One region of the Ferdinandcohnia salidurans genome, then DNA from elsewhere that is predicted to be linked to it. Evidence: riboswitches for the same ligand, from Rfam matches in the RefSeq annotation. Region 1 holds a riboswitch; the other holds the start of a gene.
The links. A riboswitch is a leader RNA that binds a small molecule or an ion and turns the genes downstream of it on or off. The one in region 1 is predicted to bind thiamine pyrophosphate.
Positions count from the first base shown of each region.

Region 2: another riboswitch for thiamine pyrophosphate. It lies ahead of ACFSFW_RS05480 (3-oxoacyl-ACP reductase); the one in region 1 lies ahead of tenA (thiaminase II).

Region 1 is NZ_JBHUEK010000023.1:7,683-12,650, reverse strand. Features, by position in the region: gene ACFSFW_RS14395 (pectate lyase family protein) at 1-252, shown strand, start outside; gene ACFSFW_RS14390 (DUF3231 family protein) at 497-1,504, shown strand; gene ACFSFW_RS14385 (staygreen family protein) at 1,661-2,113, shown strand; partial or broken gene tenA (thiaminase II) at 2,195-2,895, opposite strand; TPP riboswitch at 2,976-3,076, opposite strand; gene ACFSFW_RS14375 (lysozyme inhibitor LprI family protein) at 3,242-3,889, opposite strand; gene ACFSFW_RS14370 (glycine zipper domain-containing protein) at 4,021-4,479, opposite strand; gene ACFSFW_RS14365 (hypothetical protein) at 4,697-4,968, opposite strand, start outside.
Region 2 is NZ_JBHUEK010000007.1:519,440-524,407, reverse strand. Features, by position in the region: gene ACFSFW_RS05500 (alpha/beta fold hydrolase) at 105-1,157, opposite strand; gene ACFSFW_RS05495 (hypothetical protein) at 1,358-1,489, shown strand; gene ACFSFW_RS05490 (DNA alkylation repair protein) at 1,616-2,278, shown strand; gene ACFSFW_RS05485 (hypothetical protein) at 2,299-2,697, opposite strand; TPP riboswitch at 2,834-2,940, shown strand; gene ACFSFW_RS05480 (3-oxoacyl-ACP reductase) at 3,032-3,793, shown strand; gene thiW (energy coupling factor transporter S component ThiW) at 3,815-4,318, shown strand; gene ACFSFW_RS05470 (Na+/H+ antiporter NhaC family protein) at 4,357-4,968, opposite strand, start outside.

The DNA of each region.
Region 1 (4,968 bases):
AAATCTACGATTGGAAATTGGGCATGGTCTTCTCATATTGTTGGAAGTGAAAATATGAGTAAAATGAACCCACCAACTGATCCATTTGTCTTTGAGTATAACTATGACGAGAAACTCCCTTATACGTATAACGTGGTCCCATTAGACAGCGTTGTTCCAACACTTACAAAATATGCAGGTGTGAACAAAGTAAATATGAGCCCTATCGCCTGGTTAAAAACTGACTACACCTCTAACAGCAAAGGGCAGTAATAGAAAAACGATTTTGTAGGCTCAGAGAGACAGGTTCCGTGATCCGGCTAGGTCACGAACCTGTCCCCTTGACCCTGCTTTGTTCTAAGAACTTCCCTATATCTTCTCGACTTTCTTCATAGTAATTATTAAACAAAATGGGAAAACTAACTATGTTTTAATAGGGTAGTAACTATCCCTACTGCTCTTATACATATAACTACTATTTTGTTTAATATTCTATTTAGAAAGGAGTGGATCTAAGATGGAACAATCAAATGAACATTTGCCATTTCTAAAATTAACCGCAACTGAGGTATCTAATATTTGGTCTTCGTTTTTAATGAGCAGTATGCAACAAAGACTATTTGAATATTTTTTGGTAAGTACGGAAGATAGTCATATAAAACACATTGTTGAAAAAATGTTAATTCAATCTGAAAAGAATCTTGATGAACTTAATGATATCTTTAATAAAGAAAATCTTTCTGTCCCTCTTGGTTTTACCGATGAAGATGTAAGTGTGGACGTGACCAAAGTATTTTCTGATATATTTATTTTGAATTTTTGTTTCGATTTAACACATCTCGCGATGAGTACATATCCTATTGCATTATCAGATTGCCCAAGAAGCGATATTCGGAATCATTTTCAAGGTAACATTACGTTTTCTGTAAATATCCAGAATGAAATTGTAGACCTCATGTTATCCAAAGGCGTATATTTGAAACCTCCACAAGTAGCAATCGATAGTGAGGTGGAATATGCTAAAAACTTCATGTATCTCAATGGTTTTATTGGTAGTTCAAGACCTTTAAACGCTGCTGAGATAGCTAATCTTTCAAGGATTATCTATAGGGGACAGTTTTCAAAGATGATTTTTGTTACTTTTAGTAAATTAGCCCAAAAAAAAGATTTGAAACAACACTTTGGAAAAGGCAGAGATGGGATCGAAAAAGTTCTACATTCACTTCAAGAAGTTCTTGAAGAAGAAAATATTCCGATTTCAGCTTCAGGAGACTATCAAATTTCGAATATAGAGATATCTCCTTTTTCCGATAAATTAATGTTGTTTTTTGCTAATACTTGTTTAGGTATATTCTGTTTTACTATGGTAAATCAAGCTATGACTTCCAGTTTACGAACGGATATAGTTGCAAAATTAGATAAAATATCAGATGATATGAAAAAGTTTTATGGAATGGGCTTACTGTTAGCGATAAAAGAAAAATGGTTTGAACAACCTCCCCAAGCAGTAGATAGAAAAGTATAAGACTAGTTAGCCTAATAAAGGACTAGGAAATTTAATTTCCTAGTCCTTTTTGCACGATAAAAAATCTTCATGTTTTCACATTGAATTATATATATATAAATGATGGAATTATTAATGGACTTAAATAAGATTTAATATCCGACAGGAGATGATTTTTTGAGCACATTCAATCCCGACAAATTATCGGTCGAATACAGGGATAGCGTTACTGCTACAGCACCCATTATTCCAAGATATTACACACTAACACACTCTGATACAACTGCCGAATTATTTTTAACAATAGGCTATCATTATGCCTGGGATAAAATTAATTCGATGAGAGATGAAGTATTAGGTGAATGGAGAACAGATGGAAGTCACTTCCATTACCAGGTTTATTTATATATTGATCAAGGAGAATATAACCTACAAGTTGCAGCAAAGCGAAATGAAATCTTTAGACGTGAATTGCCACTTGCCTTAACAGCTATTCGATACGGAGATCGATTTTTATTCAATGCTTACCCTACTCTTGACCACGCTCCCATCATAGTTACCTTCACTTCTGCCTATCCTCAGTTTGCTAGACATGAAAATTGGGCTACTTTCCAAGATTATTCCATATGAAAGAAATCGAAACTTTGTGGAAATTTTATTACGAAAAAAGGTTCCGTGACTGAACATGTGCACGGAACCTAACCACTTGTCCTATAGATTAATCGGCCACTCCTCAAGATTTTCGGCCATATCCCAGAACATATATTCAAACATACTCGTTTTGACGACGATTTCTTCAAGTACTGCTAAATCTCGCTCTGGTTTTCCGCTTGCGATTTCATTGATAAGCTGCTTACAGTCTTCCGCTAACGCTGAAAACTCATCGGATGAATACATTTTCACCCATTCCCCATAGAATTCATGCTCAACTGCTCCAGGCCATTTGACGAGCTCTTTTCCAATAAAGTTATAGCTCCATGCACAGGCTAGGACTGCAGCGACAACATTTTCTACACCACCAAGTTGCGCTACATTCAACATGTAGCTTGTGTAAGATGTTGTAGTTGATGCAGGTCTAGTCGCCTCGAGCTCTTCTGGAGATATTTCAAACTTTGCGGCATATTGGCGGTGAAGATCCATCTCCATCTCCAACGTACCATGCAAAAGGTTTGCAAAAATGGACATCGTTTTTAAATCCGGGGCCTTCGCACTCCCCAACGCAAAAAGTCTGCAATACTCAATCAGGTACACATAATCCTGCTTCATATAATGCTTAAACTTTCCTTTTCCAACCAACCCTCGCCAATCCCTTTCACGAAAGGATGCTCCAAATACGAATTCCAAATAGGCTCCACTCGATTCCATAAACGATCAGTAAAAAGACTGCTCACTTTCTTGTCCCCTTTCTCCATTTGACCTTGGGGGAGATAAAAAAAACCCATCACTAGTGACTAGAAATGGGTTAGGCAATATATATCGTTTGTTTACACATAACGTGCCAACTCCACTTCCCTACGCTAGTGTTACCTAGATCAGGTTCAAAGGGTCGATATCTCTATCTCTCAGCACAAACATGCTCCCCTAGTCGAATTGTTAGATTATTAAGTTACTAGATACTAGTTAAACATAGCGGATACGAAAAGGCAAGTAAGACATGTCCATTTATCCCGCTTGAGTCAATGGACATGTTCCAGCATCCCGTAAAAAAAACGAGTTGGCATTTATAGCCAACTCATTTTTATCTTAATCATCAAACAATCAATTCATATACTTTGCAACCAGCGCATAGCATCTTTCCCTTGTCATAGTTGCTTGGGTAGCTACATATTCTAAGGTTTCCGTCGAGCCACCTTTATATTTCAATGATGATTCTTTTGCGGTTTCATCTCTATGTTTAATCCAATTTCGTTGTTCTTCTCGTAATTGATTCATTTGTTCAGAGTCAAGCTGTTCATTTAACATTCCATAAATCTCGTTCAATTTTTCATCCCACTTTTTATACCTTGCCGCCTCTTGTTCTTCCAATTCTGCCATTGTTGCTGTATCTTCGGCGTTTCTATCTGCTTCTTCCATTTTATTTAATTCTTTAAGATATGCATCCTTCATACCTTCGGTTATTTCATTCTTGTTACTAGATTTCGATGTCTCGTCATGTTCAGTCGTAGATGGTTCTTTAGATGTCTCTTCTTTGTTTTTAATCTGAGTATTTTCAGGACTCTCAGATTTATTTATTTCACCAGACTTCTCATTGGTAGCTGGTTTTTCCTCTGTTTTTAAATTCGTGCTAGTTTCTGATTCTTCGTTTTCTGGTTTAGCATTTGCCTCATCCGTTGAGTTACTACAAGCAACTAACGAGAAAAATGCTATGATGGTCATTACAGTTAGTAATCGCTGTTTATTTTTCATTACACTGCCTCCTCTACTAAACAGTATATCATAAAATTTTCCAGTAGTTTTTAAGAAAGTTCAAATTATTTGTTAAGCAACTCTCACCTAACCCAAACAAAAAACACTCACATTTGTAAGTGTCCTAAAGACTATATTGTATTCCCTTTTTTCTTAGCATCTGCATCCAAACCAGCACCAATCGCAATGCCGATGCTCATCCCAATCGGCAACCCTAATGCAATATTATCAAAAATCGTTAATCCAAACACCATACCCAAACTCATACCTATAGACATGTATAATGTGAGATACATCCCTTCAGGTACCAACTTATGTTCCTTTTGAAGATGTGCAGCAATTCCTTTGATCACTTGTTTATGATGTTTACTGTCCTTATCAATTTCATCGTCATTCGCTTCCAGTTGAGTAAAATGATTCTTTAAATCAACTAGATGTTGCTGACACTCTTCACAACTTGCCGAAAAAGAATCCAGCTTTTCAACCACTCGTTCACATTTATTTAAATCAAGCTTTTTTGAAAGTTCATTACTTATGGTACTCCTTAGTTTCTCTATATTTGTTTTAATGTCATCTACATGATTTTCCACTATACCACCGCCTAATGGGATCTTAATTTAGCCAAGGTTCATTTATTTCTTATACCTTATTTACGAATGAAACATGATTTAGTTTCGTTTTTTAATGATAACCACATCCGTAAGAACAGACACAAAATAAAAGAGAGGATTCATTATTATCCTCCCTATACCTTATTTTGCTAAACTACTCCATATATAATTGAATCTTACACACAAATTAAGATCATTATTCTACCATATTTGCGAATGGCCTCTTTCTATGTACCTTTTTAAAACCCTTAATCAGTTGATTTTTTACATCATTAGGATCCTCGACAGGTAGTTCCTTCCAACAAACTATCAAATGATTGATATCCTCAATTTGCCAAATAACCCTTCCGCCGTAGTGGCTCGCGTTTCTTCCACTACCGAATTTTAATAATTGCTTTATTCTTGAATTCAGAGTAGCAGAGCTTTTTCCACCACCGGCTTTCCCTATATAGATTACTTTCGTATCCT
Region 2 (4,968 bases), on a different contig from region 1:
TGATACTAATATGGCTCTTTTAAGCTTACTTTACACATTGCACTCAACAAAAAAAGCCATCTAGCAGGTAGATGGCGGGATTCTCTTACTATAATTAAATTCTGTTATACTGGAGTCGCTAAAAGTTCATTAAGGTGTTTATCAATCTGCTCAAAATAGGCAGGACCATCTGCACCGAATAAGCCAAAATGACCACAATTGCTGTTAATTACACGAAGTTCACTGTTAGCTATCAATTTTTGTTCTGCTTCACAATCACGCGGTGGGAAGAACATGTCTTCATCAATTGGCATAACAAATGTTTTGGCTTGGATTCTTCCAAGTGCTACTTCAAGATTTCCATTTGTCATTCGACTTACATCACCTCGTTGCCATTTCCACGCCATTGTTAATAGGGCGTTTGGATCCATCGCTGCAAAAAGTGGCTGTAAAAAGCCGTTGACGAATTCATCGACAGAATTGACACCAAATTGACGCCATTTTTCCTGTTTGTAAAATTCTGTACTAAGTCCCATAACAGCCCATATTTTAGCATGCCTGTTTAATCCGTCGACCACTTCTGTACAAGACTTGTAGTTTCCATGGTTCCAGCCGGGATCTGAAGTAATCGCTTCGATTAGTGTATCCGTAAAGATGAAATCATGTGTCGTATTCTTGGCAGTACCAGCAATCGGAGCAGCACGTTTAACCATATCGGGATATCTAACTGCCCATTCGTATGTTTGTTGTGCTCCCATTGACCCGCCAACAACTAACTCAATTTCATTGATACCATATTTTTCAGTAAGGAATTGATGCTGAGCTCGTACATCATCAGCAATTCTTACATCTGGGAAATCTGACATACTTATTGGAGCAGGGCTGTTATGAGGTGAGCTTGAAAGACCATTTCCAATTTGGTTAATGATTACGATAAAGTATTTAGAAGGGTCCAATGCTCGTCCTTCGCCGATATATGGTTCATAGGCTTTATTTGTACCAGAAAACCAAGTAGGAATGACAATAGCATTATCTTTTGCTTCGTTAAGTTCTCCGAATGTAGCATAGGCGAGTTGACAGTTTGGAATGATGCCACCTTCCTCGAGTTTGAAATCTCCTAAATTAAATAGTTCATAGGGTCCATGGAATTCTTGTGTATAAAATGAATTTTCGATCAATATAGCAACCACCTTTCTTTTAATGAAATCTATTAATACAATATATAGGTGAAATCTGTTATTAAGAACTACTAGATGGACAAACCTTTAAATAAAATTTGTGAGGTGAAAAAAATTTTTTTCAAAAGGAAGCACATTTTCATAACCTCATCATATACTACTTATTGTGTGAGAAAAATGTTAGAAGGGAAGTACGGAAAATGAGCAACGAGATTAAAACACCAGTGACAAATGATTACAAGGATAGTGAAGGGTATAAAGTAATTGAAGTCAACCTCAACAATCCAACAGAAAACCTATTTGCAGTCGTAACTCCTATTAAAATGCAGTAACAGTAACGAATTCAAAAAACTGTCTTTTCGTACGTATTCTTACATAGAAAAGATAGTTTTTTTATTTTGTAATAAAAGGAGCTTCAAGTACAATTAGGATATCGAATCTTTTAAAGGAGCAATACAATGGACGATTTAAACCATCTCGTTACGATATTCGAAAAACATAGTAATCCCGAAAACGCAGTACCGATGCAAAAGTATATGAAAAACCATTTTCCATTCCTTGGGATAAAAACACCTTTAAGAAGACAATTAACACGTGATTTCTATAAAGAAACAGGTATTTTAAAACAGGATTTAAATCTTGAACTTGTCACACAGTTGTGGATGAAGGATGAACGGGAATACCAATATGCTGCACAGGATTACTTAGTTAAATCTATTAAAAGGATTGATAGTAGCCATTTACCTTTTATAGAGAATCTCATTATTACAAAATCCTGGTGGGATACTGTCGATGTTCTTTCTCCACATCTAGTTGGCAATATAGCTAAAGTAACACCTAGTATAATAGAAGAAAAAATTGAAGGTTGGGCTTTTGGGAAACACTTATGGCTTACACGTTCATCCATTCTTTTTCAGTTAAAATATAAGGAAGAAACAAATGAAACCATCCTCTACAAATACATAAAAGCCAACGCTAATAGTAAAGAATTTTTCATCCAAAAAGCAATTGGCTGGGCTTTGCGCGAGTACTCAAAGACAAACCCTAATTCAGTCCGTCACTTTATAAATGATACAACATTGCCAAAGCTAAGTGTTAGAGAAGGTAGTAAATATATTTAAGGCCAGGAATTTCCCGGCCTTTACTTAATCACTCCTAAAATGGTGTACTTACCAGATTTAAACTGGTATTTGATTTCATAAGTTTCACCTTTACTAAATTGAGCACAAAAATCCTCTACCTCTTTTTTATCTTCGCTATAAAACTGATACACGGAGTAAGGATCACTAACATTACAACTGTACTTTCCATCTCCATTTTTTTCGGATGATACTGATACTTCCTGAATAATTATTGAAGTTTCTTTCTCATAGGAGGGGCGAAGATTACCAGAACTCATGGTCACAACAATAATGAATAATCCTATTAAACTTATAATAAACGCCTTTTTCTTTTCCATTTTCACAAAAAACATAAAGATACCGCAACCAACCGCGCCGATTCCTACTGCAAATAGAGCTATCATTAAGTAAAATAACATCCCAGCACTCCTTTCTATAAATAGAATATTCAGACTGTTATCCATATTATACCATATAATGAATCTTAGAATCTTGAAACCATCAAATACCTTTACATTTTTGCAAGTACATACTATCCTTATAGAAAGAATATTCGTAAACTACTAGGGGTGCCCGACTGGGCTGAGAGAAAAGCGTGCGTTTTTTAACCCTTTGGACCTGATCCGGATTATACCGGCGGAGGAAAGTAGAGTGGAAAATGTCCATTTTCTCTTGATACCTTAAGCCAGGTCCATTTATGTGGAACTGGCTTTTTTGCGTTGTTCTTATTTACTATATGAGGAGGCTACTTGAATGAAACTACAAAATCAGGTTATTCTCGTTACCGGTGGTGCACGTGGATTAGGAAAGGAAATCGTAAAAGCTTTTGCTAATGAAGGGACAAAGGTGGTAATTAACTATTTTCAAAGTGAAGACAAAGCTCGTTCTCTACAAGAAGAAATTGGTAAAAATGCGATTGCCATTCAAGCTGATGTAAGGAATCGTGAACAAGTAAAGAGCCTATTTGTTAAAGCGAAAAATTATTTTGATCAACCTATAACAACCGTTGTAAATAATGCCTTAATCAATTTTCGTTTTGACCCAATCGCAAGAAAGAACGCAGAAAATATTTCTTGGGAGGATTTTCACGCACAACTCGAAGGAGCAATAAAAGGAGCATTACACACAACACAAGCAGCCCTTCCAGACATGAAGGAACTTGGTTTTGGACGTATTGTAACAATTGGTACGAATCTCTTTCAAAATCCTGTTGTTGCTTACCATGATTACAACACAAGCAAGGCAGCACTTTTAGGATTCACTCGGAACATGGCAAAAGACCTTGGTTCATATGGAATAAACGTAAACATGATTTCTGGAGGATTACTTCAAACAACTGATGCGAGTTCTGCAACATCTGAAGAAGTTTTCCAATTGATTAAGGAATCTACACCACTTCAAAAAGTAACAACACCAGAAGATGTAGCAAACGCAGTTCTTTTCTTTGCATCACCTTGGGGTAAAGGGGTAACAGGTCAAAACCTTATTGTTGACGGCGGTTTGGTAATGAATTAAATCAGTAATGGGGGATTCATCTTGAGTAAAACACTAAAAATGACGTTAACAGCAATGCTTGTCGCTATCGGAACAGTTACAAGTCATTTATTTGCCATACCAATAGGCTTCACAAAGGTATTTCCTATGCAGCACTTTATTAATGTCTTGTCAGCGGTTATCTTAGGTCCAGCATATGCCGTGCTTCAAGCTTTTTCTGTGTCCTTACTTCGAAACATGCTTGGAACTGGCTCTTTGTTTGCCTTTCCAGGGAGTATGATAGGGGCTTTTTTAGCAGCATTCCTATATTCCAAAACGGGGAAGGCTTCAATGGCAATGACAGGTGAAATAATTGGAACAGGGTTCTTAGGGGCAATAGCTTGTTACCCAATTGCCACACTTATTCTTGGACAGGATGCAGCCATTTTTGGTTTCATACCTTCGTTTATTTTCAGCTCAATTGTGGGATCTATTTTTGGATTTATCATTGTTGGAATCGTATTAAAAAATCCCGCCTTCAAAACATATCAAGAACGAAACTTCTAATACCTAAAAAAAGACTAAACTTGTATGTTTAGTCTTTTTTAGAACACTAATCCACCAATGATATATAACACAACAGCGATGATTCCCCCTATTGATGAAACCTTCAATTTATATTGTGCATACTCAACTAGATCTAAATCTAAAATTGATGCCGTAGTTATCGTTGTGTCACCAAGTGGGGAAGTCAAAGCTCCAAATGCACCGCTCGCAAAAACAGCTCCGACGGTTAGTGGGATGGAGGCACCAGTTGATAGGGCCAAAGCAATTCCAAGCGGCATAAATAACCCCCAAGTTCCCCAAGAGGAACCAATAAAGTACCCAACAACTGACCCGATTAGAAAAATCGTCGCAGGTGTTAAAAATCCTGGTAAAAATGACCCTAAAGTGGAACTAATAAATTCGGAAAATCCGAGTTCCTCAGCAGATAAAGTAAGAGCCCAAATAAGAATGAGAAGGGTAATCGCCTGCATCATTTGGTTTCCACCATCGTAAAAATGATACATAATTTCATGTAATTTCTGCTTTCGGATCACATAAAACACAAAAGTGAAAATGAGTGTGATAAATACAGCCAGCAGCATGACAAAAGTTGCATCGGCCATTGAAAAAGCTTCAAAGACCGTTTGAGCACCAAGTGATCTGCCGTTTTC